DNA from 4 places in the Paenibacillus sp. FSL R7-0272 genome. Region 2 is predicted to be linked to each of the others. Evidence: riboswitches for the same ligand, from Rfam matches in the RefSeq annotation. Region 2 holds a riboswitch; each other region holds the start of a gene.
The links. Region 2 has a riboswitch for thiamine pyrophosphate ahead of thiC (phosphomethylpyrimidine synthase ThiC). Riboswitches for the same ligand answer to the same signal wherever they lie in the genome.

Region 1 (8,081 bases), 3.0 Mb from region 2:
TAATCAGCTCAACATCTCTCAGGACGTTAATAATGCGGACTATGGTTCTGTCATTGCACCTGATGACAAGGTAGGCAGCATTAATCAGACGATGAGTGAAAAGGACAATCAATACGTTAATCCAAGCGGTAAATTTAAAGCCATTATCGTTAAAGACCGATCCAATGTGGTTAGAGGTCTGATATTCCAGCAATCCTGACTGGAGCTGGTTGAATATGACCCGGAACACACAGCATATGATGCTGTTCTGTACGGCGGTTGTCCTTTTTGTGACAGCCTGCCTGTACGGGCAGTGGAATATCCATATTTTAAACGAAGCCTTGAATGACAGGGTGAAAACAAATGCGGCTATGGAAGGAAGAGTTCATACGACACTTCTTACAGGTGGTTTTGTCGGATACACCGGAGCTGAGGTTCTGCATACGGTGCGGCAAATGACAGGTACAGGGGTTCATGTTCAGTTAGACGGTCATGAGTATGTGATTGATCCACTTGAACATCGATCAGCTATGATTCCGGTTGAGCTGGATGGGAATTATCGAGCTGAATATAACCGAAGTGCATCCGGTGAATTGTTAAAGCTTTCTTTTTGGAAGGAGGTACAGGGACCGTGATCAATGCAGTATCCAAATTGTTTGCGGTATTGCTTGGCGTTTTACTGCTCTATGTGTATCCTGCAGCCGAGACTGCTGAACGTCAGGATGATATTGCACGCTTGACAGCGACTCAGAGTGTCATACGATTTGTGGATGCTGTCCGCACCAAGGGATATATCTCACCTCGAATGCTCGCGGAGTTTCAAGAACAGTTAGCCCAAACGGGCAACAACTTTGACATATCCATGGAACATTTACACAAAAAATATGTCCCCCAGTATTCAGATCCGATGAGTCAGAGTAGCTTCATGGGTACATACGAGGTTGTTCATGATGCATACTACTTGTCACAGATTCAGGAGCGGTTATATCCGTTGTCTAGCACATTGTCCGTCGATGATCCCGGGCGCAGATATACGCTCAATATGGGTGACTTCTTCACCGTGAGTCTTAAAAGTACCAACCGCACACCTTCCATGATGATACGAGAATGGTTACAAGGTACAGTTCAGGCTTCTGCGATTTTTGCTTCTTATGGAGGTATGGTACTGAATGAAGATTACTGAGCTTTCTATCGTGTTTATTCTCATTTTCTTTCCGTTATTTTATATCTTCTCGTTTCATGCGCAAGATGCACAAGAGGCCAATGAACTGGCTTATCGCTACAAAACAGCGTTACAAACCGCAGTGATGGATGCTGGCGCGGTCATGCACCAGAATGAAAAACAACATGCTGAAGCAGGTTATGATTCTGCCAAGTTTGTTAAAGCGGATAAGGAACTGGCGTTGACCACCTTTACCCAAACGATGGCATTAAACATGGGCATACAGGATGACAAGGAAGCTATTCAACATATGTTTGACTATATTCCAGCGATTGTAGTTCTGGATTATGATGGTTATTACATTTTTGCCAAGGAAACCGAGATGACTGGGGAGATGGAAAAGTCTCATAGACATGTGTGGAGTCCCAAAAAACCTTATACATATTCAGATTCAGACGGAAATAGCATTAATTTCACACTTGACGGTTATGTGTATGCTTATGATGCTGGTGCAGGAAAATGGATCGAAGGATTTCAGCAGGAGCTGGCTTCGAATTCCACGATTCCATTGCTTCAGGACTCTACAACTTTTAAACAGGTGCGGCGTAGCCGGATCGTGACCCGAATACAGGAAGAACTTGCAGACGTAATCAATCGACATAATGAATTTTCCAGGAGAAATGGTGTCTCTTATCTATTCACGATGCCTTTAGTCTCGCAGGAAGATTGGTACAATTCGATCAATGATACGGGTATTATGGCTTTTATACAGGGGATCGCTGTAGGGGGTCAGAAGATTAACAATTATGCCATTGGTGGAGGCCGGCTAGTCAAAAAAACGGCGGTTGTTGGCGGGATTGATCCCGCAACAGGCATAAAATATCATTATCCTGCCACCTGTAACCCCGGTTTCCGTGCTGAAGAGGTGTTTACAACTGCAAGGCAGGCAGCCGCCAGAGGTTATTTCGAATATGATTGCTCCGCGCAAGTGTCATTACTTTCAGAAAAGACTGAACCTGTGCTAGAATAGGGTTTTGGAACGTGAACTAAAAGTAATGTATATAGATAGGAGCAGTCTCATCTTATGAGTTTATTGTCAGTAGAGAACGTCAGTCACAATTTTGGAGACCGTACGTTATTTAAAAATGTTTCGTTTCGTCTGCTTGCTGGAGAACGAGTGGGTCTGGTTGGGGCTAATGGTGCCGGAAAATCAACCCTAATGAATATTCTCACCGGAAAATTGCTTAAGGATAGCGGTAAAGTGGAATGGACGCCAAAAGTTCGATATGGCTATTTGGATCAACATACGAAGTTAACACCAGGCAAGACCATTCGTGATGTGCTTAAAGATGCTTTTTTGCCGCTACTGGAACTGGAGAAGCAAATGATGGCCATTACGGATCAGATGGCTGATGCCGATCCAGACAAACTTGAGCAGTTGCTTGAAGAAATGGGAGATATTCAGGAACAGCTTGAACAGGGCGATTTTTATCTGATTGATGTGAAAGTGGAAGAAATGGCAAACGGTTTGGGATTAAATGCAATTGGCCTTGATCGGGATGTTGCAGCTCTCAGTGGTGGACAACGTACGAAAGTCCTGCTTGCAAAATTGTTGTTGGAGAAACCCACTGCCCTTTTGTTGGATGAGCCGACAAACTATCTGGATGTAGAGCATATTGAGTGGCTAACTAGATATTTGAAAGACTACCCATATGCTTTTCTATTGATTTCCCATGATACAGAGTTCATGAATGAAGTGGTTAATGTCATTTATCATCTGGAATTTGCAAAATTGACGCGTTATGCGGCCAACTATGAGAAATTTCTTGAAATGGCGGATATGCAGAAAGCACAGCATATTGATGCCTATGAGAAGCAACAGGAATATATCAAAAAGCAGGAAGATTTCATTCAACGCAACAAAGCTCGAGCTTCGACCTCTGGTCGAGCGAAAAGCCGGGAAAAACAACTTGGAAAGGTCGAGCGAATTGATCGACCAGACGAAGCAGCAAAACCAACATTTAAGTTCAAGGATGCCCGCGCAAGTAGCAAAACCGTTTTTGAAGGTATTGATTTTGAGATCGGTTATACGTATCCATTACTACCTAAGATGACTATGACGATTGAACGTGGGGAAAAGATCGCGATTGTGGGATGCAACGGGGTAGGTAAATCAACACTGCTCAAAACGATCCTGGGTAAAATAGCGCCGATTAGCGGAAAAACGTTTCTTGGTGATTATTTGGAGACGGCATACTTTGAACAGGAAGTGCGAGCCGGGAATATTACACCGATCGATGATGTATGGAACGAGTTTTCACATCTAACACAGAACGAGGTGCGAGGACATCTTGCACGTTGCGGGCTCAAAAATGAGCATATTACTCGTCCGCTTAACATGCTGAGCGGGGGAGAGCAAGCCAAAGTCCGTTTGTGCAAACTGTTGATGCGTGAGAGCAACTGGGTCTTGTTTGATGAGCCGACGAACCATCTGGATGTAACGGCGAAGGCTGAGCTACAGCGGGCGCTGAAGGAATATAAAGGAACCGTTTTACTTGTATCGCACGAACCGGATTTTTATGAAGGCTGGGTCACCAAAACGTGGGATGTAGAAGAGTGGTCCGAAAAAGCACGATGACAAAAAAAACCGGTTGTGGTAATATAGGCTACAACTTCATATGAACACTAGGGGGGCCGCACGATGCGGCTGAGATGGAAGAATGCGATTCCGGACCCTTTGCACCTGATCTGGATCATACCAGCGTAGGGAAGTGGCGCGTTTCAGCGAAAACGATAGTAAATGATTCTTAACGTAAGAACAGGATCTTATTACATCGTGATGCCAAGCGGTTCAATATCAAAATAAACAGTTATAGATTTGACTATCAAACTGTTTAACAGGTATTTGTCAGACGCTTGTGATTGAACTGAACCTTTGTTTATACGCAGCCACTCCCCTACGGGAGTGGCTTTTTTGGTTTTATATTTGTCATTACTACTTCTCCAAGCCTGTAGCTGAAAGGAGCGAGAACGAGATTGCATACCTTGATGTTTGATTATGATGCTCATGAATCAGGTAAAACTTCAACAGACCAGTGGTACAAGCGGACAGATAAATCTGTACCAACGTGTGGACTAGAGCAAGACTTTTTTAAGTTACATGTGATATCTACGAATAAAGCGGAACAGTCAGTCATGTTGAAGGCAGCCAAAGATATATGGCCTTATGTGCATTACATTCATATCCGGGAAAAGCAACTCTCGCAACAGGAATGTTTTAACTGGGCCAAATTGATGGCAGAAGCGGGTGTTCCAGCTTCCCGCATTGTAATCAACGGTGCGAACCTATATTCGTCAGGCCATTTTTATCAAGGGGTACATTGGAGCCAAGATATGCTGGAAAGGGCAAAAGTAATGGTAAAGCCCGAGAACAAGCATGATTTGAGGCTCCGGTTGGGGATATCGGTGCATTCGTTGCATGAAGCGAGAATTGCCGAAGAGTATGGCGCGGATTACCTTTTTTTCGGGCATGTGTACGCAAGTGCAAGCAAACCGGATTCTGTAGCGAGGGGATTAGATGCATTATCGGAAGTGTGCTCCAGTGTCAAGGTACCTGTTATTGCAATTGGGGGGATCCAGCCGGATAACATTCGGGCCGTCAGGTCTGCGGGAGCCAGGGGTGCTGCTGTGATCTCAAGTGTGTTAAAACATGCAAACCCTGCTCATGCTGCTGCGCTTCTTAAACAGGCTGTGGAAGCAGTGAAGTGAATGTTTCTCGATCAAAAAGTTGGAAATGACGCCAACCTAATAAGATCGGAATGTTGTTCAAACAAGGAGATGACAAAATGGTACAGAGAGGACCGAGTCAACCCGAGGAAGTGATCGACTCATCGTGTGAACAAGATAAGTTTAAGCGGCTACCGCTATCCGAAACTTTAACTAAGAAACCAGAAACCTTTCATGCAGAAACAATCATTGTGGGCGGTGGAGTCATAGGCTGTGCGATTGCTTTTGAACTGGCATCCCGAGGTCAGGAAGTACTGCTTGTTGAGCAGTCGGAAATTGCTAGCGGAGCTTCATGTGCAGCTGCCGGCATGCTGGCAGCAGATAGTGAGGATTTTGCTCATCCACTCATGGCACAAGCCGCATATGACAGTAGGGAATTACTTCATAAGCACAAAGAGCAAATATCCGCTTTAACAGGTATGGATCTTGGCTTACGGCGCAACGGATTTATTACACCGTTTCGTTCATACGGTGATCTAAGTAAATACAAGGATAGACGAAATACCACTTCCGGAGTGCAGCAACTTTGGTGGGATCGAAGCATAGTGCAACGAGAAGCGTTGTGGTTGAATCGGGATACGTACGGCGCTTATTACCGATCATTGGAGAGCGAAGTGTTGCCCGTGTCATTGACAAGAGCTTATGCGAGGTCAGCTGAAATGATGGGTGCCCGCATTTTGGAAGGAGTTCAAGATATTCGGCTGATCGTAGATAGGCATGGTGTTCAAGGGATTAAAACGGCTAAGGGAGAGGTGTGTTGCAAACATATCATAATAGCTGCTGGTTTACACGGGGAGCAACTCATGCATCAAGTGGGGGTCGTTTTGCCTTCAAGTCCGGTGAAAGGTGAAATGTTGGCCGTTCGGTTTACTACAGATCAGGCTGGAGGCAGACCCGATCGCACGGTATATGCAGAAGATGCCTATATTGTTCCGAAAGCAAACGGAGAGGTATGGATCGGCGCAACCAGTTTGCCAGGAAGAAAAGATCACAGCGTATCGGCAAATAGTATGCAACGATTGCTTGGAGCGGCAAGTTATTGGGTACCGGGAATCAAGGAGGCGGACTTTGTGCGGGCATGGGCAGGTATAAGACCTTCCACCCCTGATGGACTGCCGTATATAGGCAAATGTGAAGGGGTTTCAGGCTTGTATGCAGCGTATGGACATTTTCGTAATGGGATATTGCTTAGTGCAATAACAGGTCGCTGGATCGCAGACATGGTAGAGGGCAAGAGTGCCGAAGAGATCGGGATCGAAGCATTTTCGCCTGAACGATTGAACAGAAAGGGGGTTATGTCGTGAACATTATCGTGAACGGCCAAAAGATGGAGGTTGAAGACGAGTTAAATCGTGTCGACAAATTACTGCAATCATTTAACTTACAAGTGAAAACCGTGGTGGTTGAGTTGAATCGCAATATTTTGACCAAAGATCACCATGGAACAACAACGCTAAGAGAAGGAGATCGGATTGAGATTGTTCATTTTGTCGGAGGCGGCTAAGCAAAGTGATTCACAGGCGTGGTTGAATCTTGTTGATTGAGTAGTTGGTAGTTGAAACTTGCTAAAACCTAGGAGGTTGAATGATGTTAACGATTGGTAAATATTCGTTTGAGTCAAGGTTGTTGCTTGGAACAGGCAAATTCAGCGATATGGAAGTACAGAGTCAGGCCGTGGAAGCTTCAGGTACCCAGGTGTTGACCTTTGCTGTACGTCGTCTGAATCTGGAGGAGACGGGCAAGCAACACTTTCTGGATACGCTGGATCTGAGCAAATACACATTGCTACCCAATACGGCGGGTGCTTCGACTGCGGAAGAAGCCGTAAGGATCGCTGAGCTTGCGCGAGCTTCGGGGCTTTGTGATATGATAAAAGTCGAAGTCATCGGAGACGGAGTAACGTTGCTCCCTGATCCGCTTGAAACGTACAAGGCTTGTAGCATTTTGCTCGAAAAAGGATTCACCGTGTTGCCCTATATTTCGGACGACGTTATTTTAGCTAAACGGCTTCAATTGCTTGGTGTACATGCAGTCATGCCTGGAGCTTCGCCAATTGGAGCAGGTAGAGGGATCATTAACCCTTATAATCTCGAAATCATCATAGAGCAAGCGGCAGTGCCTGTTATTGTAGATGCAGGGTTACGCTCTCCCAAAGATGCCGCTTATGCCATGGAACTTGGGGCGGATGGTGTATTGCTTAACACAGCCGTATCTGGATCAGATGATCCGGTTGCCATGGCAAAAGCGATGCGGCTTGGGGTCGAAGCGGGCAGACTGGCGTATACGGCAGGCATGATTCCGGTGAAACGTTATGCAGCAGCAAGCAGTCCGGTGGAAGGAATGGTTCATACATGACAGATCAGTTACATCATAAGGAGCAGAGTGATCGTTATTCCAGACAGGAACGATATGCTCCGCTCGGCAAAGAAGGTCAAGCGAGGTTAAAAGACAGCAAAGTTTTAATTATCGGAGCCGGCGCACTTGGAACAGGTATTGCAGAAACGCTAGTGCGTTCCGGTGTCGGGCAAATTACCATTGTAGATCGGGACTATGTGGAGTGGAGCAACCTCCAGCGGCAACAACTTTATGTTGAACAGGATGCGATTGAGCGCATGCCCAAAGCGATGGCGGCTGTCAAACGTTTAACAGAAATCAATTCAAGCGTTCGCATCGAAGCCAAAGTGATGGATGTGCGCGTGGATGAACTTGAAGAGCTAGTGGAGCATACCGATTTAATCATGGATGCAACGGATAATTTTGATACAAGATTACTGATTAATGATATGGCACAGAAACACAATATACCTTGGATATACGGAGGATGTGTGGGTAGCTATGGCATTACGTATACGTTTTTGCCTGGCGAAACACCTTGCTTAAACTGCCTCTTAGGAGAAGTACCACTTGGTGGGGATACTTGTGATACGTCGGGCATCATTCCTCAAGCGGTGCAGATGGTGACAGCCAATCAGACAGCGGAAGCGATGAAGTTGCTAAGTGGTAACACAGCTACTCTTCGGCGTAAATTGTTGTCATTTGATGTGTGGAGGAACGAGTACATATCCATTAATGTAGATGGGGCAAAAAAGCAAGAATGTGCATCATGTAGCCCAGCAGCTACGTACCCGTTTCTTTCTGCATCCAATCTGGAGAA
Region 2 (8,081 bases):
TATACAGACACTAATAAAAAAGGAAGATATATCTATGAAACTGGAGCGTTTGTTAGCCATTGTGGTACTGCTCATTAATCGCAGGCGATTACAGGCCAAAGACCTGGCAGACATGTTTGAAGTGTCTATTCGTACAATCTATCGAGACATCGACACATTAGGCCAAGCTGGAATTCCGGTGGTGACCTATCAGGGCGCAAGCGGTGGCATCGGGTTGGCAGAAGGTTACCGGCTGGATCGCAATCTGTTAACCGACAAGGATCTCGCTTCCATCGTCACGGCGCTGCGTAGCATCTCAACCACTCATACGAATACTGCGCGTGAGTTATTGGTAGAGAAGCTGAGCAGTATCGTGCCGGAAGCCAAAAATGAAGATTTTCAGGCCAGCACACACCGATTCATCGTGGATTATTCAACGTGGACACACCCTGAAGCACTGCAACAGAAATTAAAGGTCATCGATCAGGGAATCGATCAACTTCAATGCATTCATTTTGCCTATTGCAGCGCCGAAGGTGCAGAGACCTGTCGCACGGTTGATCCACACACCCTTGTGCTGAAAAGGCACGCGTGGTATCTGTACGCCTTTTGCCATGAACGGAATGAATTCCGTATGTTCAAGCTGGTTCGCATGAAAGAGGTTGTGCTTGCCGAACAACATTTTGAACGTCAATCCATCAATCTTCAGGACAGACCGTGGCAGCAGGAATGGAGCCGTCCGAACAATCACATTGGACTCACGCTGAAATTCCATGCCCGTGCCCGTCATCTCGCGGAAGAATGGTTTGGGATTGAGAATGTACTGCCTGACGGGAACGGGTATTATATCAGCCAGATCGCTTTCCCTGAGGATAACTGGCTATATGGATTTATTCTCGGTTTTGGCGCGGACGTGGAGGTGCTGGAACCTCTGCATATTCGGGACAATGTATGCCGGATGGCAGAGCAGATTGTGCAAAATTATAAAACCTCAGCTCAAACCTGACAGACAGCTGTCCAGTTCCTCCCCGTATACTTCAACTATGTTCAGGTTGAAGTTGTACATATAACCGAGGAGGAATGAATAATGAACGTTACCGTATGTCAAAGCTGTGGAATGCCACTCACAAGTACTGATCAATTTGGTACAGAAATGGATGGCAGCACCACCCGTGAATACTGCATTTATTGTTACAAGGATGGCAAGTTCGAACAACCAGGCATGACGCTAGAAGGCATGATCGAGATGTGCACCGCTATTCTCAAAGAAGAAGGCATGGACGAGGAATCAGCCCGCTCGATGCTACGCAACCAACTACCTTTTCTGAAACGCTGGCGTAATGAAGGAAATGTAGGAAACGGTCCGGACGGGACAGCGACTGTCGCTCATGCACCTATTCATGCTGGAGCACCATCATCTGACGTTGCTTCTGCGGTGAACGATACTCTGCTGACCAAAGAGCCTGTTCGCTATGTCACCCTTCCAGGCAAACGCTTAGCCGGATTGTCCGCACGTACAACCAACGCAATTGAGATGAGCGGTCAAGGCAGCATCGGTGCGTTGTGGGGCCGTTATTTTGCCTCCGAACACATTCCGGCTACTGAGGCTGCACGCTATGGCTGTTACACGGATTACGCGGATGGCATTGCTGGAGAATATACCATTTTGATCGGACATGAAATCGGCGCGGAAGAACGACTACCTGAAGGTTTCGACGAGGTACAGTTACCGCCTGCTACCTATGCAGTGTTTACTTCGAGAACCGGACCCATGGTTGAGGTGGTCAGCGAAGTGTGGGGAGCGGTGTGGGCGTGGAGCCATCAGCAAGACCGTACATTTACCGGCGATTTTGAGTACTATGATGAACGCAGTTTAGACCCGGAACATACACAGGTGGATGTATATATTGCGGTAAACGAACGTAGGTAACGGAAGTAATACGAACGGATACCCCTCTTCAGAAAAGAATTTAAAGAGAGAATCAAATGAGGAAACCTGTAGCTGCCAAGTGGTCTTGGCAGCTTTTTTGACATTTTTCGATTAATATACCCCGACCATAGAACCAAGTTAGTTAGCATATACCATACCTAGTTACTTGGACATATGTCTTAGAGGCAAGTACCATTGACTTCCCTAAAATTAGGACCATTCGCATAACAACCGATACCACGCTCCCATGCCTCGCCTTTTATATCAGGTTCTTTGTTCCTGAATTTTCCTAAAACCGTTTACATCTTCTGAATACCGGGTAAAATCACTACATCCGAGTCGGAATAATGATTGAATTTCCGCTTCTTCATGTAACAAGTCATATGTACCTATAAGCGTACAAGGTGAATTCATTTTATTTTCACCAACAAAACGAATGTTGAATATACATACACACTAACGATGCATGTCCATCATGCATGTAAGGAGGAAACCAAGATGATCCGCATGCCTATTCAGCAAATGATCCCGTATCACCACCAATATCCGCGCAACACGGAGACCAATGTGCCCAAAAAGGAAAATGAGAACACTCAAGGCCTATCCTTCCATGAAATTTTACAGCAAAAAATGGCGAAAAAGAACGTATCCATGAACATGAGATAACGCTTTACATCTTTCCGGCTACTCCCTATACTACGTGTAAAAGGTGACATTTCAGGCGCGAAGTTTCTTAACCGATGGTTCACTCTAATTGTGTGATCCAGGCGCGTCTTGTAGCCACTCTACATAAAGGGGATTGCCTATGAGTACCATTGCCTGTTTCCACGCGCATCACTCCAATATCAGGTTGATTGAACAAGCCTTGATTTCCTATAATATCGAACTGGTTCACTATGTGGACCCCGGTCTTGATCGGCTCAAGCATGATGAGCATTTCAATAGTGCGCTTGTTCGGGAAAAAGTAAATCAGACATTGCAATGGATGAGCCGCTGTCACGCTGACGCCATTCTTGTGACATGCACCTTGTTCGCTGCCGTACTGGAACAAATACAACCGTTACCGATTAGGGTAACGGGTATTGACGATTCACTGCTCGCGATGATGGTAAAACATCCGAAGCGGTATTTGCTCGCGTTTACCAATCCCGCCACCGTAGAACCCACGATGGCTCGATATCGTGACTATATGGATCGACACTTGGCAGGAAAGGACAAGCCTGAGCTTGAATCCGTGTTGCTCCCTGGTCTATTCGACATGATCATGCGAGGTGACCAGGAAGGCTACATCACCGCGTTAGAAGAAGCATTGCAGCAGCTTGCTCTTGAACGCAAGGATACTTGTCTTGTCGCTGCTCAGCTTTCCATGGCTCCTGCCGCTGAGCAGGCATCTTCCGATACAAGTATGACCATCTATACGCCGCTTTCATTATTAGGCGCGAATCTGGAGCGGGATATCGGTATCACGAAGAAAGTATAAGCATTTTCGCACTGTTTGCAGTTTCTAGTAGGCAGTACCCTGCTTCATGACAAGGGTGGTCAGCCACAACTATGTAGACTTTTTATTTTGGAGGGAATGTAACCATGAAACATCTCGTTGTAGAACCAGGTCAATCCATCGGGGGTATCCGTTTAGGCATGACACAAAATGAAGTTGAACAAACGGAAGCTTTCGGCTTTGATCCCAACGTAGAATATGATGCTCAAGGCAAAGTACATTTTATTGAATTTCATGAAAGTGATGAGTATAAGTGTATGCTGGGAGAACTTGATCTGCTTGGCACCGAGGCTGACATTTTGATACCGCAGTTGGACGCTATTGCGCCATATGACCGTGAAGATCCCGAGCTTGGTTGCAGTTTCCAGTTCGATCAGATCGGTTTGATCCTGTGGCGTCCGGTACCCATGACCCGAGAAGATATGAAGGAGCCGTGGTTCCTGGAGATGCCGCCCGAAAATCAGCAGGATGAAATGAAACATCTCTGCTTCTCAACCGCAGCCGTGTATGCAAAAGGATATTACGAGTAACCTACAACTTAAACATAAAAAAGTGACCCAAGCTCAGGCACTTCAGTCCTGTCGGGTCACTTTTTCGGTTGCGGAAGCTTACGACCGCGCCCGATACTCCTCAGCCTTCGCCTGCATCCCGGCGGCTACTGCTTCATCATCGTTCAGGCCGCGATCTGCGGCAAAGGCACGGATGTCCTGCGTGATGCGCATACTGCAGAACTTCGGTCCGCACATGGAGCAGAAATGTGCTTCCTTCGCCCCTTCTGCGGGTAGGGTCTCATCGTGGTAGGATAGCGCTCGTTCCGGGTCAAGTGACAGGTTAAACTGATCTCTCCAGCGGAACTCGAAGCGTGCCTTCGACAGTGCATCATCCCGGCGCTGAGCGCGTGGGTGGCCTTTGGCTAGGTCTGCGGCATGGGCAGCTATTTTATAAGCGATAACCCCTTCACGTACATCATCCTTGTTCGGAAGCCCCAGATGCTCCTTTGGAGTGACATAGCAGAGCATAGACGTACCAAACCAGCCAATCATCGCTGCCCCAATCGCAGACGTAATATGATCATATCCCGGTGCAATGTCTGTGGTCAGTGGCCCGAGCGTATAAAACGGCGCTTCCTGGCAGATCTCCATCTGCAAATCCACATTCTCCTTGATCTTGTGCATCGGCACATGTCCCGGCCCCTCAATCATCACCTGCACATCATGCTTCCATGCAATCTGCGTTAATTCCCCAAGTGTGGCGAGCTCCGCCATCTGTGCTTCATCGTTGGCATCGTAGATGCTACCTGGACGCAGTCCGTCCCCGAGGGAGAAAGCAACGTCATACCTTTTCATAATCTCGCAGATTTCTTCAAAATGGGTGTACAAAAAGTTCTCCTGATGATGTGCCAGGCACCACGCCGCCATAATGGACCCGCCTCTAGACACTATTCCCGTCATCCGTTTCGCTGTCATCGGAATATATCGGAGCAACACACCCGCATGAATTGTAAAATAGTCCACGCCCTGCTCCGCCTGTTCAATCAGCGTATCCCGGTACAACTCCCAAGTGAGGGCCTCCGCCTCGCCATTTACCTTCTCCAGCGCCTGATAGAGCGGCACCGTACCAATCGGCACTGGGGAGTTACGGATGATCCATTCCCGTGTGGTATGAATGTCTTTGCCTGTGGAGAGATCCATTACCGTATCCGATCCCCAGCGAACAGCCCAGGTCATCTTCTCCACCTCCTCCTCGATGGAGGAAGATACAGCGGAATTACCTATGTTGGCGTTGATCTTCACGTGAAAATGACGCCCAATCAGCATCGGCTCACTCTCCGGGTGATTGATGTTGGATGGAAGAATAGCCCGGCCGCTCGCCAGCTCCTGCCGCACGAATTCAGGCTCTACGCCTTCACGAATAGCGGCGTACTCCATCTCGGGCGTAATCAAGCCCTGTCGCGCATAATGCATCTGTGTGACAGAGCGTCCAGCCTGAGCACGTAGCGGTTGACCGCGGAATCCCGGGTACTCCTCTGCCCCGGCTCTCCGTCCTCCCGCCTTCAATCCGTTATCCTCCGGCTTCACTGCGCGGCCCTCATATGCTTCAACGTCACCACGCTCCATAATCCAGTGATTTCGGAGCGCAGGTAATCCCTTCCGAATATCCATCTGGAATTCGGGATCGGTCATCGGGCCGCTCGTATCGTAGACACGCAGCGGCTCATTATGCTCCACCCCTTGGGAGGTATTCGTATCATGAAGGGCAATTTCACGCTCCGGTACAGCAATGTCCGGTCGTGAGCCCTGAATGTAGACTTTGCGGCTGCCCGGGAAGGGTTGTACCCCTCCAGTCGCTCCGGTTTTCTTTTCCACCGGATGACCATCGCGCCCTGTTTCCTCTATTCCCGTCTGTTGCTCCGTTTGGTTCCCTGTATTCATGTCTCCTGTTTCCTCCTCTGTGATCTTCATTTGCCCATATCGTCCACCAATGTGACAGCTTTGACTTACCACACCTGTCTGGAAAAAGCAGAGCACAGAAGCACAGCAGGATTGACCCTGCATAAGCAGCTAGAATGATCCAAAAGACAACTTTTATGTACAATCAGCATGAGCACGAAACACGAGATCACTTCTCTTAGAAGTCCAGGCATCTATGCCGCAATTATTGTGCTGTCACTGCCAAGGTGAAACACAACAACTGAATCTCTGCTTGCCGCTGTAAATAAAAAAAGCCGGTTCCGAAGGAACCGACTAATGTCCATCACCATACACGCAACAAGGGCCACCCGCTGCAATACAGCATTGATCCCGGGTTAACGTCTGTGGTGTCTGTGGTCATATGGCCGATTACTTCCCTACGCTGGTATGATCCAGATCAGGTGCAAAGGGTCCGGGATCTCATGCGATCCCGTCTCAGTCCGGACAATTCGGACTCCCCCAGTAACGTAAACGTATTGCGACAATCAAGCCGCTGTTCAACTTAAAATATGACATTCAACCGACCCCGCTGGGTCGTCCATTACAGAGTAGCGTAATCTGGGCTTAAATTCAACCTTAATATTCCAGAGAGGTAATTCCCTTCGAGCAAAACTTCATGCAAGAGCCTTCCCCTATGGCAACATAAGTCCCATTTGTACAGCTGCTTCTTTCAACACAGGCGCGTACTCATGTAATGTCTCTTGCGAGAGCCTGCTAACAGGTCCAGACACGGAAAGCGCTGCTGCAATGTTGCCTCTGCGATCCATAATTGGCACAGACACAGCGGCAGCTCCCGGCTCGCGTTCCTCATAGCTGGTTGCGTAGCCACTCACTCGAATGTCTTCCATCTGTGCCAGATAGACGGCCGGATCGATAAATACAGGCCATTCCGGGCCGTTCATCAGTTCCTCCCGATCCTCATCAGCGGCAAATGCCATTAATACTTTGCTGGAAGCTCCTACGGAAAGCGGCAGTCTGACACCTACAGGTGCAACCCGCCGAATCGCCTGATCACTCTGCACAGCCTGAATCCGAATCCGTTCACCGCCGTCACGAAGGTAGAGACTTACGGTTTCGCCCAAGCGATCACGCAGCCTCTCCATTGCAGGTAACAGCAAAATTGCAGGATCGTCACTACGTGACATATGCGCTGACAGCTCCCAGATCCGAATACCTAGCCGATACTTTTCGGTTGCCGCATCACGTATCACGAACCCCCGATCCTCCAGTGTAGCCATCAATCGATGTACCGTACTTTTGTGCAAACCGATCTGACTAGCAATTTCAGTGAGTCCAAGATCACTGCGCGTGGTAAAACATAATAATATATCCAGCGCCCGTTCTACAGCCCGGACGGTTAATTTGCGGTCTTCCATGGCATGATGCCCTCCTCATGTTTCATCACATGAAACTTGGTTACATAAATTATATGAGAAACGGTCTCATCTGTAAACCAAAAAGAACCGTTTTGAGTATGATTTGAAAACAAAAAAATGAACAAGGATATCCAATTAGCACATCCCAATCTCCTGTAATTTACACACTATGGAATTGTTACCTCTACATCTTAAGAACTATATAACAATTGCGTAACAAATACCTCCAATCAATTGACTTTGACTATATCGGGACATACGATAAAGATAGAAACGAATTTAGATAAAATATCAAAAGCGTGACTTTAGCATTAGGATGCCATCGTCATGAATACGTGCTAAAAAGTACCTATATGCTATTTTTCATATCGTTATGATCTTGTCCATATTAATCCTCAACCGAAACTCAAAGGAGGGGCGTGCATGTATCCGACATCCCAGAGCGAAGCCCCGCTGCATACCAAAGTGTCCGATCTGCCCTCTTCGTTGTCACCGAGGCTGATTCGGTTCAAACATATTGTCGTAGCGTTGCTGCTCTCCGTTGTATTTTTTCTGTTGTTTTGTTTTATTGCCTTACACGGTTATATTGCTTGGGTGCTCTCCAACCCTACGGTCGCACCGGTGTTTTCGAACCCGATGCAGGCCAAAAACATGAAATATGAGGACATTACATTCCCTGCGGCCGACGGTAGCAGAACTATGCAAGGCTGGTATATCCCTGCGAATACCGATACGGGCAAAACCATCATCTTCAGCCACGGTTATGGAGCCAATCGGGAGGAAACCTGGGTGCCTATGTATGACCTCGCCCATTACGCGCACCAGCT
Region 3 (8,081 bases), 230 kb from region 2:
TAATAGCCGATGCCTTTGTCGGCACCAATCCATTCCGCGATGATTGCACCCATGACACTGTATGTGGCGGCGATTTTGACACCGGAAAATATCGATGGAAGGGCATGCGGAAGCTCCAGTTTCCAAAAGATATGACGGCGATTCGCACCTGCCATGCGCATATAGTTCATCATCGCCGCATCCGTGCGTGTTAGACCGTCCATGGTAGCGACTGCTACCGGGAAGAAGCAGACCAGAATGATAGTAATCAATTTGGGTAGCAGGCCAAAGCCGAACCAGATCAGCAGGAGCGGTGCAAGTGCGATGGTCGGGATATTTTGACTAAGAATAAGTAGTGGATACAAAGCTGACTTCAGAAAAGGGATCAGATGCAGTACCATGGCAATGAACAGACCGACCGCTGTCCCGGCGACAAATCCGATAAGGGTTAGCTGAATCGTTGCAGAGGCGTGCATACCCAATCGGTCAGCCTGAGACGCCGCTTCGCGAGCGATATCGGACGGGGCGGGCAACATCCATTTCTCAATGTGGAATAGGGAGACGGCCCCTTGCCATATCGCAATAAAGAGAATAACCGCCACGAGGGGCGGCCATACACTTTTGAAATAGGTAGACATTAGCGATATTTCTCCGTCAGTGTATCCATGCTGAATCCGTCCGGGCTATGTGCAATTTTGATCTGGGAGATGATGCTTGGACTACCAGCTTCCACAAGTACCTCGTGCATTTTGCGAACAACCTCCAGCAGTTCATCCAGTTCGCCTTCCATGGTGGTATCTAGCGCATTGACCTGATATTTCAGGCCGGATTGCTGAATCACTTCGATGGCACGGTCTACGTATGGATAGGAGTTCTCGCCGTTCGGTGTTTTGGGAATAACCTGAATACTGAGTAATGTACTTGCCATAAGAAATCAATGCTCCTTTCGGGTGTGGGTGGATAAGTAGATATGGTCGTTGTACACTGTAACACTCCGATGACAGAATAACCTTCCAATCGCTGTTATCCCCAGATTTTTTGATTCCCTTTTCCAAAGGGGAAAATCCGGTGATAAAGGCGAAGCGTATGCTTCCGATGCTAGCTTTCTTTCAGAAAGCTTTTAGCTCCGCTTTTTCAGGTTTTTTCTGTCCTCTCCGTTTCTTGTGTACAAAAAATTCAACTTATCCATTAAGCTGTGGAAAAAATTCAAGAGAAAGCGCGCTTATGAGGTGGTTTTCCTTAGAAAACCTTATAAGCGTTGACTTCTTCAATTTTTTTCTGCCCTCTTCGTTCAAAACGTGTAAATATCAAGGTTCATGGTTACAGTTAGATTTAATATTACTGTGGTAAAAATTCGTTCGTGTAGGCTTTCGTTACATCGATCTCTTTATCCAGCAGTTTTTTGCTGAACATCCAGTCGGTGTAGTTCTTCCATACCTCTTCCTTTTGTTCACCCCAGCGCGGGGCATCATCTTTGTATTTCGGGCTGAGCCACTTTTGGCTTGCGAGTACTAATTCTTTGTCCAAATCGGGAACAGCTTTGATCAAAATGTTCGCTGCTTCTTCAGGGTGATCAATCGCATATTGATATCCTTCAGAAGTGGCCTTCAGGAAAGCCTTCACCAGTTCAGGGTCTTTCTGAATCGTCTGTTCATTGGTCACGAGTACAGGGGTGTAGTAATCCAGCGCTTTGGCATAATCTTTTACATATAACATGTCAATCGGTTCTCCGCGTAATTCAGCCTCAATTCCCGTCCAGGCATAGAAAATCCACGCAAAGTCGATGTCCCGTTTCACAGCTGTGAAGAAGTCGGCATCGCCCATGTTAATCTTTTTGACTTTGGATACGTCAGCACCTTCGCCCTCCATAATGGATTGCATCACCGCTTCTTCCACCGGGGAACCCCAGCCGCCGTAAGTTTTACCTTCAAAGTCTTTGGGTGATTTGATCTTACGATCCACTGGAGCGGCAAAACCGGATGTATTATGCTGAATAACTGCGGCAATCGACACAAGGGGAACGTCCTGCGTCCGCGCCTGAGTTACACTTTCCTGATAACTGACGCCAAACGGTACCTCACCCGAGGCAACCATCGTATCCGCACCGCCGGCTCCCGGCTGTACAATCTCCACGTTTAAACCTGCTGCTTTATAAAAACCTTGGTCCACCGCTGCATACAGACCGGTATGATTCGTATTTGGAGTCCAGTCGAGCACGACCTTTACATCTTTCAGTGCAGTACCGCTCCCCTGGTTGGTTTGGTCCGAACCAGTCGCACCTTGCTGCTCTGTTGGAGCGGCTTCTTTGCCACCACATGCAGCTACGGTAACCAGTAGCACACACATGAGTAACATTCCCATCGTTTTACGCCATTTCATTGTGTTTCTCTCCTTCGTTATGTCCGGCCGAATGGCACGGGGTACTCCTTGGCTTCATATCCAATCCCTTTGCATAAATCGCCGGATTTATACGTGCGGGTTATCCGAATAACGTCATTTTTCTGTTTCTGCTGGCAAAAGAAAACAAAAAAAGCGCCCCGTAATCCGGGACGCGTGCAGGCGTGAGAGAGTGGCGTTCAGCTTATAGCTGTGCCGTTGCAATTTACTCCGATTCCTACGCTGGCATGATCCAGATCAGGTCTAAGGGTTAGTATCTTGATGGGATACACTCTCAGCCGGCCAATTCCGACTCCCCTGGGAAACTATGAAGTTACGGGCATTACTAGGTGTAATTATAGGCCAGTGACAGGATTGTGTCTACATAAGTTGGACTAAAAATATTTTCACAAAATGTTCACTTATGTGACGGTAGCCTGATTGTCTATAATGATCCAAGTTACAGAAAGGATGAGTGTATTGCCAGTAAACAAGAAACAACAAGTGATTTTTGGACTTATGATGTGTACAGGAATGGTCGTAGTGATGATGACCTTCAATTTATGGCATACGGGGATGTTAAGTCAGATGTCCGTGCCGCAGCTATTGCTCCAATTTGTGATCTGTTTTGCCATCGCCTTTTTGGTGGAATCGTTCATCGTGGGACCGATAGCGAGAAAAATTACATTTTCCTTCTCATTTGCGAGGTCGAGTAAAATTAGAGGTGTAGTTACGATGTCCTTTTTCATGGTAATCGGCATGGTTTTGCTCATGTCTTTATATGGCATCATTACAGCCTATACTGCAGGTCAGCTAGAAGGAGATTCCGTAATCAATGCGTATCTTCATACGATTGTACGTAACTTCGGTCTGGCATTGCCTTATCAGTTGATTGTACTCGGGCCGCTAGTGCGTTATGTATTTGGCAAGTTGTTCAAGGGACCAGTAGCCGTTGTGTCGGTTTAAATCATCGTATCGTTATCCATCATAACAAAAGTATTTCCTGGGCAATCCTGTGGTTTAAGAAGTTCTAGCGTAAGCGATCCAAAACAAAATACCAATAATCACAGCAGCAATAATGATCGTAGTGAAAACTCCGCTCAACCATGAACCTCGCTGGGCTTGGCGGGCAAGTTCATCTGCTCTTTGTTTGGCGGCTTCGCCCTCGGATGAATTCAGATGGTTTGGGTCCATATTCATGCAATATCTTCTCCCCTCGACAGCTTAATTTACCATAGTCTGAACTGTTATATAGGACAACTCATATATATTTGAAAAAACGGTTACTCGACTAATTGTTTAATGGAAGCTAAAGCCATGACGATACTAATTGCAAGAAGGAAAATACCTCTGAATTTAATACGTATGATGTCGGAAAGTATTAACTCGTCTTTATTCCGGTTGAAAGGCCAGGAATTCGGTATGAGCAGGGCTCTGATTCCAAAGACGAGTCCGAATAAACTAATCAACAGAAAGATGATGAAGAAAAACATAAATTCACCCCTTGGTGTTTTAGAAGTTATTTCAATTGTACTTGATCCAGCTTTGGAAAGATACGTAAACGGGCATCTATCAGTTGCAATGTTGTTCTGTCTTCGTATATACTGAGAAACACAATTACAGATCGGATCATGCCGTTGAAGAGAATCCAACTCAGAGGCGTTTTCGCCAGGGAGCGAATTGAAACTATCCCAAGTTAACCGGAACCGCCCGTTATCGCGGACCAAGAGGCTGATCAGGAGATTTGAACTGATTTGGCAAGTTGGGTGGCACCGCGAGCAGAGCGCTCCTCGTCCCAAGGGATGAGGGCGCTCTTTGTATTTTTTTAGCCAAAGGAGACGGTGATCATGTTAGAAATGAAGTGGGTTCGGGCACATGCAGAAGAGGTTCAGGCGGCAGCAGACGGGAAAAAGATCAAGGTTGATATCGATGCGTTAATACAACGGGATGACGAGCGAAAATTGCTTTTGCAGCAAACGGAAGAAGCGCGTCGTCAGCGTAATACACTATCGGCTGAGATCGGGAAGCTTATGCAGTCGGGTGAGCGTGAGCAAGCGGAGAAGATGCGGGGACAGGTTAAACAATTGAATGAACAGCTGGAGCAAGAGGAAGCCAAGCTGGCGGTAATCCAGGAGGAAGTGACCAGACTGCAATGGCTGGTGCCTAATATCGTGTCGCCAGATACGCCTGTGGGCTTGTCGGATGAAGATAATGTAGAGCTACGGCGAGTGGGAGAGCTACCTGTGTTTGACTACGAGGCCAGAGATCATGTCGAGCTGGGAGAGATGCACGAACTGATCGACATTCCGCGCGGCGTTAAGATCGGTGGAACGCGAAGCTATGTATTGAAGGGGGCAGGTCTGTTGTTACACCGGGCGGTACAGCAACTTGCACTGGACCTGTTGCTGAAGCAGGGATTCACCCCGCTGGAGGTTCCACTCATGGTCAGGGAGGATACACTGGTAAACACCGGATTTTTCCCGACAGGCCGGGATCAGGTATATGAATTGCAAGGAGAGAACAAATGGCTGGTCGGCACATCGGAAGTACCGCTGGTTTCTTATTATGCGGATGAAGTGATTGATGTGAAAGAGCCCGTAAAGCTGGCCGCAATATCGACATGTTTCCGTAGTGAAGTAGGCTCGGGAGGACGGGATGTACGGGGCTTGTACCGTGTACACCAATTTGCCAAAGTAGAACAGGTAATCCTGTGTGCGCCGGATGCGGCGGAATCGGAACGGATGTTACAGGAGATTACGGGACATGCAGAGGAATTGCTGCAACGGCTTGAATTGCCCTATCGTGTAGTGGCGGTATGTACGGGAGATATGTCGCAGAAAACGTACAAACAGTATGACATCGAAACATGGATGCCAAGCCGCGAAGCATATGGGGAAACCCATTCGTCCTCGAATTTGCATGATTTTCAGGCTCGGCGTTCGAACATTCGCTGCCGTGATGAGGAGGGAAAGCTGGTCTACTGTCATACGCTCAACAATACTGCCGTAGCTTCACCGCGCATTTTGATCCCACTGCTGGAAAACCATCAGCAGGCAGATGGTAGCATTTATATTCCGGCAGCTTTGCGTCCATATATGGGCGGGGCCGAACGCTTGATTTTGCCAGAGCATGAGAAGGAATGAAATAGAGAATAAGCAAATAAAGAGGAGCCCGCATTGGGTTCCTCTTTATTCAAACATATGATCAATAACCCATTGATATTCTTTTTCAAACCGGGATGCCAATTTGATATTTTCTATGTTTACCGTATTCCTTATATATGTCAGGTCAATGTTATCGAATTGGCTATACATGAGGTAACGAGCCCATTCCAGGCTACGGGCATCAGACCAGAACTCGGCTGCTCTTAATCGATCTAGGATCAGATCATCTATTCCAATCACATAACAATAACCTTCTGGTGTGTTTAATTTGATTATTTTTTCTTTCGAACCCTCAAGTGTATCCGAAGGAATTTCAATTGGTATATCCATCTCAGATACATAGTAATGCCTTCCTTCTCGGACGAAACCTAGTTCATCAAATAGGGCTCGTGCTAAATCATCTCGGATCATTACAAGATCAACATCAGCTGTCTTATAGCTTCCAGATGTATATAGTTCAACGGCATTTCCACCAACAATGATTGCTGGATCTGCATCTAGTTCATCAAGTATAGGAGTTATGATCCCCATGACATAGAATTCTTTAAGTTCTCTTCTGGATACATCGCCTGCAAGTTCAATAAGCTTTTCTTTAGCCCATTGAATTTTTTTCTGTATTTCTGGTGTTTTTATACGATCCATGATTCACCTGTATTCTTAACGCAGCTTCCATTCAAGCTCGTTAATAATTTCGATTTTTCCGGATTGCAATGCCTTTTCAAAACGATTGCGGGCCGTTCTCATTAGTAAGACCATCTCATCTTCTGAGCGTACCTTCGTAGATGTTGAAGTGGAAATGGTTCTCATGCGTTTGCGATTATTGGTGACAGCGACCACGTCCAGCAGATTCTTTTCGATCATACATGCTTCACCTCACTTGTTCAGGTTTATTAGAACAGTATTTCATCGCTTATATATATTATACAATGAAAATCATAAAATGGTTCTACCTGTCCTTGCACTTTGTCATTTAACTTTAACCATCCAATGTCCGATATAAAGTATAGTGGATAGTAAAATATTAGGCGAAAAATAAATTAAACGGTTGGATGATGGGAGAATGAGACTGGACATGGACAAGAGTCGAATCAAATGGTCGTTACGAGGTATGCTTGCTCTAATTATCGCACTTACGGTTGTATTGCCTACGTCAGTTTGGGCAGCGTCAGGTGATGTCATTTCAATTGAAATTTCAGGTAGCAGTCCACAGAAGATGAATGTGGGGGAGACTACATCCTATCAGGTGCTGGCGACGGTGGAAGGCGCGGACCATAAACAGGATGTTACCGGGGGAGTAACCTGGTCCACTAGCAATACTGCTGTGGTGACAATCACAAAAGGTAAAGTCAAAGCGATCGCTGCAGGCGAAGCTACGATTGTTGCTCAATTGAGCGGGGTTAAAGCACAGGTGGTTGTTCAGGTGCAGGATAAAATCAAAAGCATCAAGGCTTCACCTAATGCGTATACGTTTGTAAAAGGAAACGAAGGCACGCTTCCGAAAGTCAGCATTACGCGTGCTAATGGCAAGGAAGAGGAAGTCACATCCGATATTGTATGGACGGTGTCCAGTAACCTGGCTGTGATTGAGAACGGAAATATCAAAGGCGTCACTCCTGGTAAAGTGATACTGCAAGGGAAGTACGGGTCGACTCTCGTTAAAGTACCGATAACGGTGACAGACACCATTAGCAAGATAGAGGTTAAGCCTGCAACAATCCAGTTAACGATCAAAAAATCTAGCCCACTTAAAGTGATGGGGACGTACTCCAGTGGCAAAACAGTAAACCTATCCAAATCTGTTGTGTGGACGTCATCCAATCCCGGCGTGGCAGCAGTGAAAAATGGTACGGTCAAAGGGATGAACGAAGGACAAGCCACCTTGACTGGTACGTATCAGGGTCAGACCGTTACTGTACAAGTCAACGTAGTACCTACGCTCCAGAAGCTGATTATGGGTCAGAAGAGTTTGGTTTTGTCTCCGCAGTCCAGCTCGGCTCTAGGGGTAATGGCTCAGTATGATACAGGGAAAACGTTGATGGTGACAGGAAGTGCGGTGTGGAGCAGTTCTAAGCCGAATATCGCCACCGTAACAAATGGCAGAATCGTTGCTGTAGCCAAAGGTAAAACAAGCATTACCGCGAAGTGGGGCAATAAAAAAGTGACGATACCTGTGACGGTAAAATAATGTTCCCTTTTTCCATATAAGTGTTGATCAGATCGAATTGAATCCATGTATACTATGAGGGAGGCGTACTTATGCGTCTCCTTTTTTGAACATAGAATCGAGCTTCGAGGAGTGATTATGGAAATGACCGATCAGATGAACCCGGAGAATTGGCCTGCATGGGCCACGGAACCTGTAGAAGTTGTAGAAGCTAACCCCGCTTGGAGTGCGCAGGCTGAGGAAGAAATTGCGCAGTTAAGAGAGCTTTTGAAACACCTGGAAATACATACATTCGAACATATAGGGAGCACATCCATACCTGGTTTGTCTGCCAAGCCAATTATTGATCTGATGGGGAAGGTGCAGTCCTGGGATGACATGGAGCGCATTGCCGAGCA
Region 4 (8,081 bases), 290 kb from region 2:
TGATTGCATGGGGATTGACCTTTGGCGGAGCGGCAACGTTACTCCAAACAGCTATTGCACATGCAGGAGGCCGCAGTGCCGATATCGCCCAATCGATGTTGGTAACGGCATGGAATCTAGGGATCGGTGCGGGAGGTATGGTTGGTGCTATCCTGCTTCATTGGAGCGGAGCTAGATTCCTGCCGGGTTCCTTGGTGATATTGTTGTTTGTCGCTCTTCTCATCACGTTGTGCTCTAAAAAACACGGATTTCCTAGTTCACCTTGAAATGGTGATATCTAAAATAGAAAAGATGAATGGTTAGGATTCCTTTGAGATCAGGAACTGGGGTTCATCAATTAGGTTTTTGGATGCAATAGGCGAGGACATTGCGATAAGTGTAGTATAGGTTCCGTATTTGTCACATTGATTTCCGAATGCCTCTAAGTCAGCAATAGAATCTGTCATGACTTTCAATAAATAATTGTGTTCTCCACTGACGCGATAACATTCTACAACTTCGGGCGACATACGGCAGAAATCAAGGAAAGCAGTGCATTCTCTAGTCTGAAATAGTAGATAGGATGTACTCTGTTTTCCTAATTTTTGCGGATTAATGATGGTGCGGTACCCTTCAATAACACCACTTTCCTCCAGTCGTTTTACACGTTCCGTGACGGCTGGCTGTGAAAGTCCCACCAATTTTCCTAATTCGGTCATGGACAATCTGGCTTGGTTTTCCATATGAAACAGGATGTTTCTATCGATCTGATCCATAAACTCACTTCCTTTTATTCTATAGGTGATATTTCGGATATGCTTTTATATCCATAGTAATTAAAAGATAATGATTTGTAAATGTGAAGCTTTATAGTAGAAATGATTTATATATTAAATATATTTGGGATGGAAGGGAGGGGGAAGAGATCGATATGTGCGTGATGCAAGGTGGGAAGAAGGTGAGAAAGGCGAAAGGATTTAAAGGAAGCAGAAGGAGGTATGGGGCGCTATAGGATGACCAGTTTGCGGAAGGATAAGGATAAGGATAAAAAAGGAATCAGGAGGATATATAGGCTGCAGAAGGATGCAAAGGAGGCGAAGAATAAAACAAGAATGCAAAGGATGCAGACCGAGTGGCTGCAACCTTTGCATTATAGGGCCGGGAGCATGGCTATGCCTGCTGCCTGCGGGTGATCGCAGCGAGCTGTGCAGTCGCCGCGTGCACATCGGCCGCGCCCGCGATGGCGGAGATGACGGCTACGCCGTCGGCTCCAGCCGCCATCACGGCGGCCGCGGTATCGGGCGTAATGCCGCCGATACCGACCACCGGAACTGCGATGCCTGCGGCGCGCAGTTCCGCAACCCCGGCGGGGCCCAGCACAGCGTGGGCATCCGCTTTGGAGCGCGTCGGGTACATCGGCCCGACGCCAAGATAGTCTGCGCCCGCCTGCACGGCACGGCGGGCTTCAAGGACGGAGTGGGCGGATACGCCAAGCATCCGCCCATCTCCGATGCGGGCGCGTGCCAGCGCCGCGTCCGCATCGTCCTGGCCGACGTGTACACCGTCGGCCTCCACCGCCACAGCCAGCTCCACATCATCGTTCACGATGAACGGTATCCCGTGCTGGCTGCACACCTCACGAAGCCGCAGCGCAAGCGTTCTGCGGGCTTCGCCTGCCAGTGCACCAGTTCCCTTCTCGCGGAACTGGAACAGCGTGATGCCGCCAGTGATCGCCTGGCGGAGCACCTCCACCGGGTCACGCGTCGTATTGACGCTACCCATCACCAAATACAACTGCAGCGCGCGGTGGACCGCTTCCGCATCCCATCTACGCATCAGCGGCACCCCGCTGTCTGCGCTGGTACGCAAAGTGATTCGTTGGCCCGTGCCCGGTCCCGAATCCCAGCTCATCTTCAATGGCTGCCTGAATGAATGCTCGCGCGGTCGTAACGGCAGCCAGAATAGGGGCACCCTTCGCCAGTTCCGCCGTAATGGCAGCAGAGAACGTGCAGCCGGTTCCATGGGTATGACGTGTCATAACACGAAGGTTCTCCAAATAATGAAAGGAATGCCCGTCATACAGGATATCGATAACCGTACCGCTTCCCGTATCATGTCCTCCTTTAATCAAGGCATATGTTGAACCCATCTGCACCAATTGCTTTGCGGCTTCCTCGCGCTCACTCAGGTTCCGAATCGAACTCCCGATAAGTAGTTCGGCTTCGGGAATGTTAGGTGTGATAACCAAAGCAAGAGGTAGCAGATCTTCCACAAGTGCTTGCACAGCCTCCTGCTGGAGCAGAGGTGCACCTCCTTTGGCAACCATCACGGGATCAATAACCAGATTTGACCAGTCGTATTGCTGACATTTTGCCGCAACAAGACGAATAATCTCGGCACTATACAGCATACCTGTCTTGATGGCACGCGGCTGAAAGTCGACTCCCGTTGAATCAAGTTGCTGGGCAATGCCGTCGTAATCAATCGGAAACACGCCTTGAACCCCTGTAGTGTTCTGAGCGGCGATTGCAGTAATGACCGTCATGCCGTATACACCAAGTTCTTGAAAGGTTTTGAGATCTGCCTGAATTCCTGCACCGCCGCCGTTATCAGACCCGGCAATCGTTAACGCTTGAGCAATATTCATCAGACACCTCCACGAATCTGACGGATTTGTGCATGCTCGGAGAACAGCGAAGGTGTAATCTGCGCCAGTTGATTTAACAATTCAATCTGGAAGCTGCCTGGCCCCTGATGAGCCGTTCGTGCTGCAGCCTGTTCAGCAGCTACACCGTAGGTTGAGACGGCTTCCACCACGCTGTTCAGCATGTCGCGCCCCGGCTCGGCAATCGCAGCAAAAGCACCAATGACTGAGCTGAGAAGACAGCCTGCCCCGGTAACTTGGGTGAGCAATGCATGTCCGTTGCTTGTGAGGAAAGTATGATATCCGTCTGTAATAATGTCGTACTGGCCCGTAATAACGACAATACAGTCAAGCTGTTGCGCGGCCTTCTCCGCAATGCTAATCCGATCACCCTCGCCAACCCCGGCGTCCACACCTTTGATATTCCATGGCACACCAATGACATGGGCCACTTCGGCGACATTGCCTCTTAATACGGTAAGACGAAGCTCACGAACCAGCATTTGTACCGTATTGGTGCGATATGTCGTGGCTCCTGCACCAACAGGATCAAGGACAACAGGCACATGATGTGCATTGGCTGATTGTCCGGCTAGACGTATCGCTTGAACGACCTTTTCATCCAATGTGCCGATGTTCAGAACCACCGCACCAGCCATTCGAGCGACGTCAGCGACTTCTTCATGAGCATAGGCCATAAACGGAGAGGCTCCGAGGGCAAGCAGACCATTTGCGGTAAAAGGGGCAACCACAAGGTTGGTAATATTATGAACCAAAGGATTGAGTGAACGTACACGTTCAAGATAAGACATCCAAATGACCTCCTTATTTTCAAATGATGGATATGGTTATGAGCGAGACGACTAGCTGAAATACAAAAAAGCCCCACCCATTTCCGGAGAAATGAACGGAGCTATACGTTTGAACTGAAGTTGATCCCCATCTAGGATAGAGATCCCCTACTGCCAATAAAAGCCGCTCCACTTCCCTCCGCTGGTATAATCCAGATCAGGTTCAAAGGGTCCGAATCGCCGTATTCGTCTCAGCCGCAAGGCTCCCCCAGTGCAAATGTACAAGATATGCAGTTATGTACTCAGCATATATCCATCTTGACTTAATGTAAATAGGGCGAGGATTTAAGCCTTGAAATGGGGATGAAAAATACACTGGACTTTGTTACTGATCCGCTATTCTGATTTACCTTAGCTCGTGAACCCGATATAATGGGGATTGGCTCATATGGCCGTACTACGAATGAGGGCAGGACCGTTGTTCCTCCCGGCAGAATGGGGACCCTGAGTTGAAAACGTTCAAGAAAGTATATATTGAAATTACGAGCATCTGTAATCTGGCATGCAGCTTTTGTCCACAAACGAAGCGAGCCAAAGGATTCATCGACCCTGAAGTCTTTAATAATATATTGGATCAGATCAAACCACACACAAAACATATTTACCTGCACGTCAAAGGGGAACCGCTGCTTCATCCCAAAATTGACCTGTTGCTGGATATGGCTCATGCCAAGGGATTTAAAGTGAACATTACGACCAACGGTACGCTACTGCCAAAGACACAGCATAAATTATTGGGCAAACCTGCACTGAGACAGATGAATTTCTCGCTGCACAGCTTTGACGGCCATGAAGGTTCTACGGATCGTGACGGATACTTGCATAACATCTTGTCTTTTGTTCGAGAAGCGGTGAAACATAACGTCATTGTCTCGTTCCGACTATGGAATCTGACTCAGGATAACTTCACTAATGCTCAGATGAATCGCAATCGGGAGACACTTGAGGTGCTGGAAAAGGAATTCAATCTGGACTTCCGTATTGAAGAAAAGGTGGTTGCGGGTAGTGGCGTGAAAATTGCACCCAACGTATACCTGAATCAGGACCATGAATTCCAATGGCCAAGTCTCGATGCACCTGAAGATGACGGCAAAGGTTTTTGTCATGCATTACGCAGTCAGGCAGCTGTGCTGGTTGATGGAACCGTGGTTCCATGCTGTTTGGATGGAGAAGGTGTCATCAACCTTGGAAACATCCATGAAAAGTCTTTTTCCGATATTGTGGACGGAGAGCGTGCGAACAATCTGGTATACGGTTTTTCTAAAAGGGAAGCTGTAGAAGAACTTTGCCGCAAATGCGGATACCGCCAGCGTTTTGGAGCAGGAGCTTGAGACGGTGTGGCACATCGTAGAATAATTTGTAGTGAATTCAGGCTTGTCTGCTGAAGTATAGATGGAACGTTCTGCGGCCCTATTGTCTGATATCAGACGATAGGGTCTTTTTTTGATGGAACTTAACGGTAAAAACAGCATATTACGAGTTAATATCGGTACATATCAAATAAACAAAAATCAAATAAAAAGGCGTTTATATTGGATTTTATTCTAAAAAATGTAAATGTGATCTTAAGATTATTCCTGTAATCTCCCTTTTTTTGTAGGATTAGGACAGGTTCCGAGCAGTGATCTACTTCTGCGGTTCTGTCAGACAAGCTAGCGTGCTTGGAGACAAATTCACTTATATTAAGGGAGGATGTTCTTGATGAAAAAAATGTTAACGCTGTTGTTGTCCGCCGGTCTGGTCGCTTCCATATTTGGTGTTATGCCCGCAGCGGCTGCGCCAACGGTTGTAAATTCAACGATTGTTGTACCTAAGGGCACGACGTATGATGGACAGGGGAAAACCTTTGTGGCTAATCCATCCACCTTGGGTGACGGTTCTCAAGCAGAGAATCAGAAGCCGGTCTTCCGGCTGGAAGCAGGTGCTACACTGAAAAATGTCATCATTGGTGCGCCAGCGGCAGACGGTGTACATTGTTATGGTAACTGTAATATTTCGAATGTAGTATGGCAGGATGTGGGCGAGGACGCGTTGACATTGAAATCGTCAGGAACGGTGAACATTACAGGCGGTGCGGCATACAAGGCTTATGATAAAGTGTTCCAGATCAATGCGGCAGGCACAATTAACATTAAAAACTTCCGTGCCGATGATATCGGCAAGCTGGTGCGGCAAAATGGAGGCACAACATTCACTGTCAACATGACTCTTGATAATTCCAACATCTCGAATGTAAAAGATGCCATTATGCGTACAGATAGTAGCAGCTCCCAAGGCAAAATTACCAATACACGTTATTCCAAAGTGCCAACACTTTTCAAAGGATTCGCTTCAGGTAAAACGAGCCAGTCGGGTAATACGCAGTATTAAACTGTGGGGAGCTTAGTTATCCAAACCAGGTAGACTGGATCAGTGTACCAAATTTATCTGTCGAACAGTGCGGTAGGAATCACTAATCTAACCATTGAATAATCTATCCATTAATCGTTTGAATAAGCATGTTGCTTATATAACTAAGCCATATGCACCATACAGGGTGGAGCAGAGCAAATGCTGCTTCACCCTGTTTTTTTATGCTCATAGCCATACGACAACATTTAGCCAACTTGATTTGCATATGGGCAATATGAAGCTTCTTGTGATAACATGTGCACTAACTGTACCAATCGCATGATTAAGAGGGGATATTTATGTCAATTCGCATCAAAATGTTGCTTTCGTTTACAGGCATGCTTGTTATCAGTCTCCTGTTTATATTGCTTACAGCAAGTCTCTATACGATTGCGGCAACAGGGGATTTGCAAAGCTTCCGAGATATATACAAAGTCCATTATCAGATCAATCCACTGACGGAACAGGGAGAGACGATCTTTCAAGAGATGAAGTTTACAGCGAAAAGTGATCCGGACGAGCTACAGGACAAGGTATTGCTTCGGGAATACGATATGAAACTTCGAGCCGAGAAATCCGGGCTCTACGTGAGGCGTGAGGACAGTCCGATCTTTGAATCGCGGACATTCCATCAACCCGGATTGGGACAGGCACTGCCCGCCTATGATCTGAACAACAACCAGATTCGAAGTACGTTTAACATCGGTGAGCGCTTCTACGCGTATGCCAAGTTTGATTTTCAGTATTCAGATGGAGAACGAGGCAGTATCTTTGTCATACGGGAGAGAAGTCCGTTTGCAGAACTGACACGCAAGCTGTTGCCTGTGATGTCTCTCCTGTTGATTGGTGTCCTGATCATCGCTAACCTGCTTCTGTTCCGCTGGATTACACGTAGTTTCATTCAACCGTTGCATCAGTTACGAAGTTCGGCTGAACAGATCAAAAACGGTAATTTGTCTTTCAAGCTTGAACCTTCCTCCAATGACGAAGTGGGACAGCTTAGTGAGGCATTTGAAAGTATGCGGAATCAGTTGCAACGATCCAATGAGTTGCGACAGCAAGATGAGATTAACCGCAGAGAGTTGATCTCCAATATTTCGCATGATCTTCGCACGCCGATTACTAATATTAAAGGGTATATCGAGGGGATTCGGGATGGGGTAGCGAACACACCGGAGAAGATGGATACTTACGTCAACATTATTCATTCCAAAGCGGTTAGCATGGATAAACTGGTGGATGAATTGTTCTTGTACTCCAAACTGGACTTGAATCAGGAACCGTTTGTGTTCAGCCCAGTGGATCTGGTTGATTTTATGGAGGATAGCATTGAAGAACTGCGATATGATCTGGAGGACAAAGGAGTAGGACTCGAGTGGCATAACAGAACTTCGGGCTCCGTTCTGTCTGCTGTGGATCTGGATAAACTGAAACGCACGATTGTCAACATTGTTGATAATGCACTGAAATATATGAATGATGATGACAAACGACTCCGTATTACTCTTGAAACGAATCAAGAGTGGAATACCATTACATTCCAGGATAATGGGAAAGGCATATCCGAGGAAGATCTGCCGCATATATTTGAGCGTTTCTACCGAGCCGAGCATTCACGCAACTCGTCTACGGGCGGAAGTGGTCTTGGACTGGCTATTGCCCACCAGATTGTAGCTGGACATGGTGGTTTAATCTGGGCAGAAAGCAAGCTGGGTGAAGGCACGAGCATCCATATCCAATTGAAAAGGCTCATAGATGAAAGGGGGGAGAAGCTATGACTGATATTCTGATCATTGAGGATGAAACGACCATTGCCGAACTGGAGCGGGACTATTTCGAACTCCACGGATTTACGGTAGAGCTGTGTCATAACGGGGATGAAGGATTGCGCCGTGCTCTGGAAGAGAATTACCGACTTGTCATCGTAGATTTGATGCTTCCCGGGATGGATGGTTTCGAATTATGCAGGCTCATTCGTGAGGAGAAGGAAGTGCCCATCCTTGTCGTTTCCGCGAAAAAAGAGGAGATCGATAAAATCCGCACGTTTAATCTCGGTGTCGACGATTTTATTACGAAGCCGTTCAGCCCAAGCGAATTGGTCGCAAGAGCCAAGGCTCACCTGACCCGGTACGAGAGATTGCTCGGCAAGAGCAAACCTGCTGAACAGGATGAGATCCACATTCGCGGACTTCACATCGACAAGGGATCACGCCGTG

Region 1: it holds a riboswitch for thiamine pyrophosphate, as region 2 does, so the genes downstream of both, MKY23_RS16390 (thiamine phosphate synthase) here and thiC (phosphomethylpyrimidine synthase ThiC) in region 2, are expected to answer to the same signal.
Region 3: it holds a riboswitch for thiamine pyrophosphate, as region 2 does, so the genes downstream of both, MKY23_RS02355 (ABC transporter substrate-binding protein) here and thiC (phosphomethylpyrimidine synthase ThiC) in region 2, are expected to answer to the same signal.
Region 4: it holds a riboswitch for thiamine pyrophosphate, as region 2 does, so the genes downstream of both, thiM (hydroxyethylthiazole kinase) here and thiC (phosphomethylpyrimidine synthase ThiC) in region 2, are expected to answer to the same signal.

The regions. Positions count from the first base shown of each region.
Region 1 covers NZ_CP150221.1:3,712,561-3,720,641, reverse strand. Annotated here, with positions in the region: gene MKY23_RS16415 (ABC transporter permease) at 1-199, shown strand, start outside; gene MKY23_RS16410 (hypothetical protein) at 216-614, shown strand; gene MKY23_RS16405 (hypothetical protein) at 611-1,162, shown strand; gene MKY23_RS16400 (hypothetical protein) at 1,149-2,171, shown strand; gene MKY23_RS16395 (ABC-F family ATP-binding cassette domain-containing protein) at 2,226-3,779, shown strand; TPP riboswitch at 3,819-3,928, shown strand; gene MKY23_RS16390 (thiamine phosphate synthase) at 4,178-4,909, shown strand; gene thiO (glycine oxidase ThiO) at 4,987-6,231, shown strand; gene thiS (sulfur carrier protein ThiS) at 6,228-6,431, shown strand; gene MKY23_RS16375 (thiazole synthase) at 6,515-7,282, shown strand; gene MKY23_RS16370 (ThiF family adenylyltransferase) at 7,279-8,081, shown strand, end outside.
Region 2 covers NZ_CP150221.1:738,403-746,483, reverse strand. Annotated here, with positions in the region: gene MKY23_RS03410 (YafY family protein) at 35-985, shown strand; gene MKY23_RS03405 (zinc ribbon domain-containing protein) at 1,067-1,909, shown strand; gene MKY23_RS03400 (hypothetical protein) at 2,408-2,575, shown strand; gene MKY23_RS03395 (hypothetical protein) at 2,715-3,389, shown strand; gene MKY23_RS03390 (hypothetical protein) at 3,494-3,937, shown strand; gene thiC (phosphomethylpyrimidine synthase ThiC) at 4,016-5,839, opposite strand; TPP riboswitch at 6,236-6,349, opposite strand; gene MKY23_RS03380 (IclR family transcriptional regulator) at 6,511-7,254, opposite strand; gene MKY23_RS03375 (alpha/beta fold hydrolase) at 7,678-8,081, shown strand, end outside.
Region 3 covers NZ_CP150221.1:508,712-516,792, forward strand. Annotated here, with positions in the region: gene MKY23_RS02345 (ABC transporter permease) at 1-617, opposite strand, end outside; gene MKY23_RS02350 (MTH1187 family thiamine-binding protein) at 617-907, opposite strand; gene MKY23_RS02355 (ABC transporter substrate-binding protein) at 1,318-2,358, opposite strand; TPP riboswitch at 2,573-2,685, opposite strand; gene MKY23_RS02360 (hypothetical protein) at 2,827-3,321, shown strand; gene MKY23_RS02365 (hypothetical protein) at 3,376-3,555, opposite strand; gene serS (serine--tRNA ligase) at 4,203-5,498, shown strand; gene MKY23_RS02375 (UbiD family decarboxylase) at 5,544-6,161, opposite strand; gene MKY23_RS02380 (hypothetical protein) at 6,177-6,380, opposite strand; gene MKY23_RS02385 (Ig-like domain-containing protein) at 6,592-7,704, shown strand; gene MKY23_RS02390 (GrpB family protein) at 7,828-8,081, shown strand, end outside.
Region 4 covers NZ_CP150221.1:1,028,234-1,036,314, forward strand. Annotated here, with positions in the region: gene MKY23_RS04440 (MFS transporter) at 1-266, shown strand, start outside; gene MKY23_RS04445 (winged helix-turn-helix transcriptional regulator) at 300-755, opposite strand; gene thiE (thiamine phosphate synthase) at 1,150-1,815, opposite strand; gene thiD (bifunctional hydroxymethylpyrimidine kinase/phosphomethylpyrimidine kinase) at 1,808-2,626, opposite strand; gene thiM (hydroxyethylthiazole kinase) at 2,626-3,435, opposite strand; TPP riboswitch at 3,592-3,694, opposite strand; gene MKY23_RS04465 (radical SAM/SPASM domain-containing protein) at 3,924-4,805, shown strand; gene MKY23_RS04470 (pectate lyase) at 5,176-5,844, shown strand; gene MKY23_RS04475 (HAMP domain-containing sensor histidine kinase) at 6,165-7,643, shown strand; gene MKY23_RS04480 (response regulator transcription factor) at 7,640-8,081, shown strand, end outside.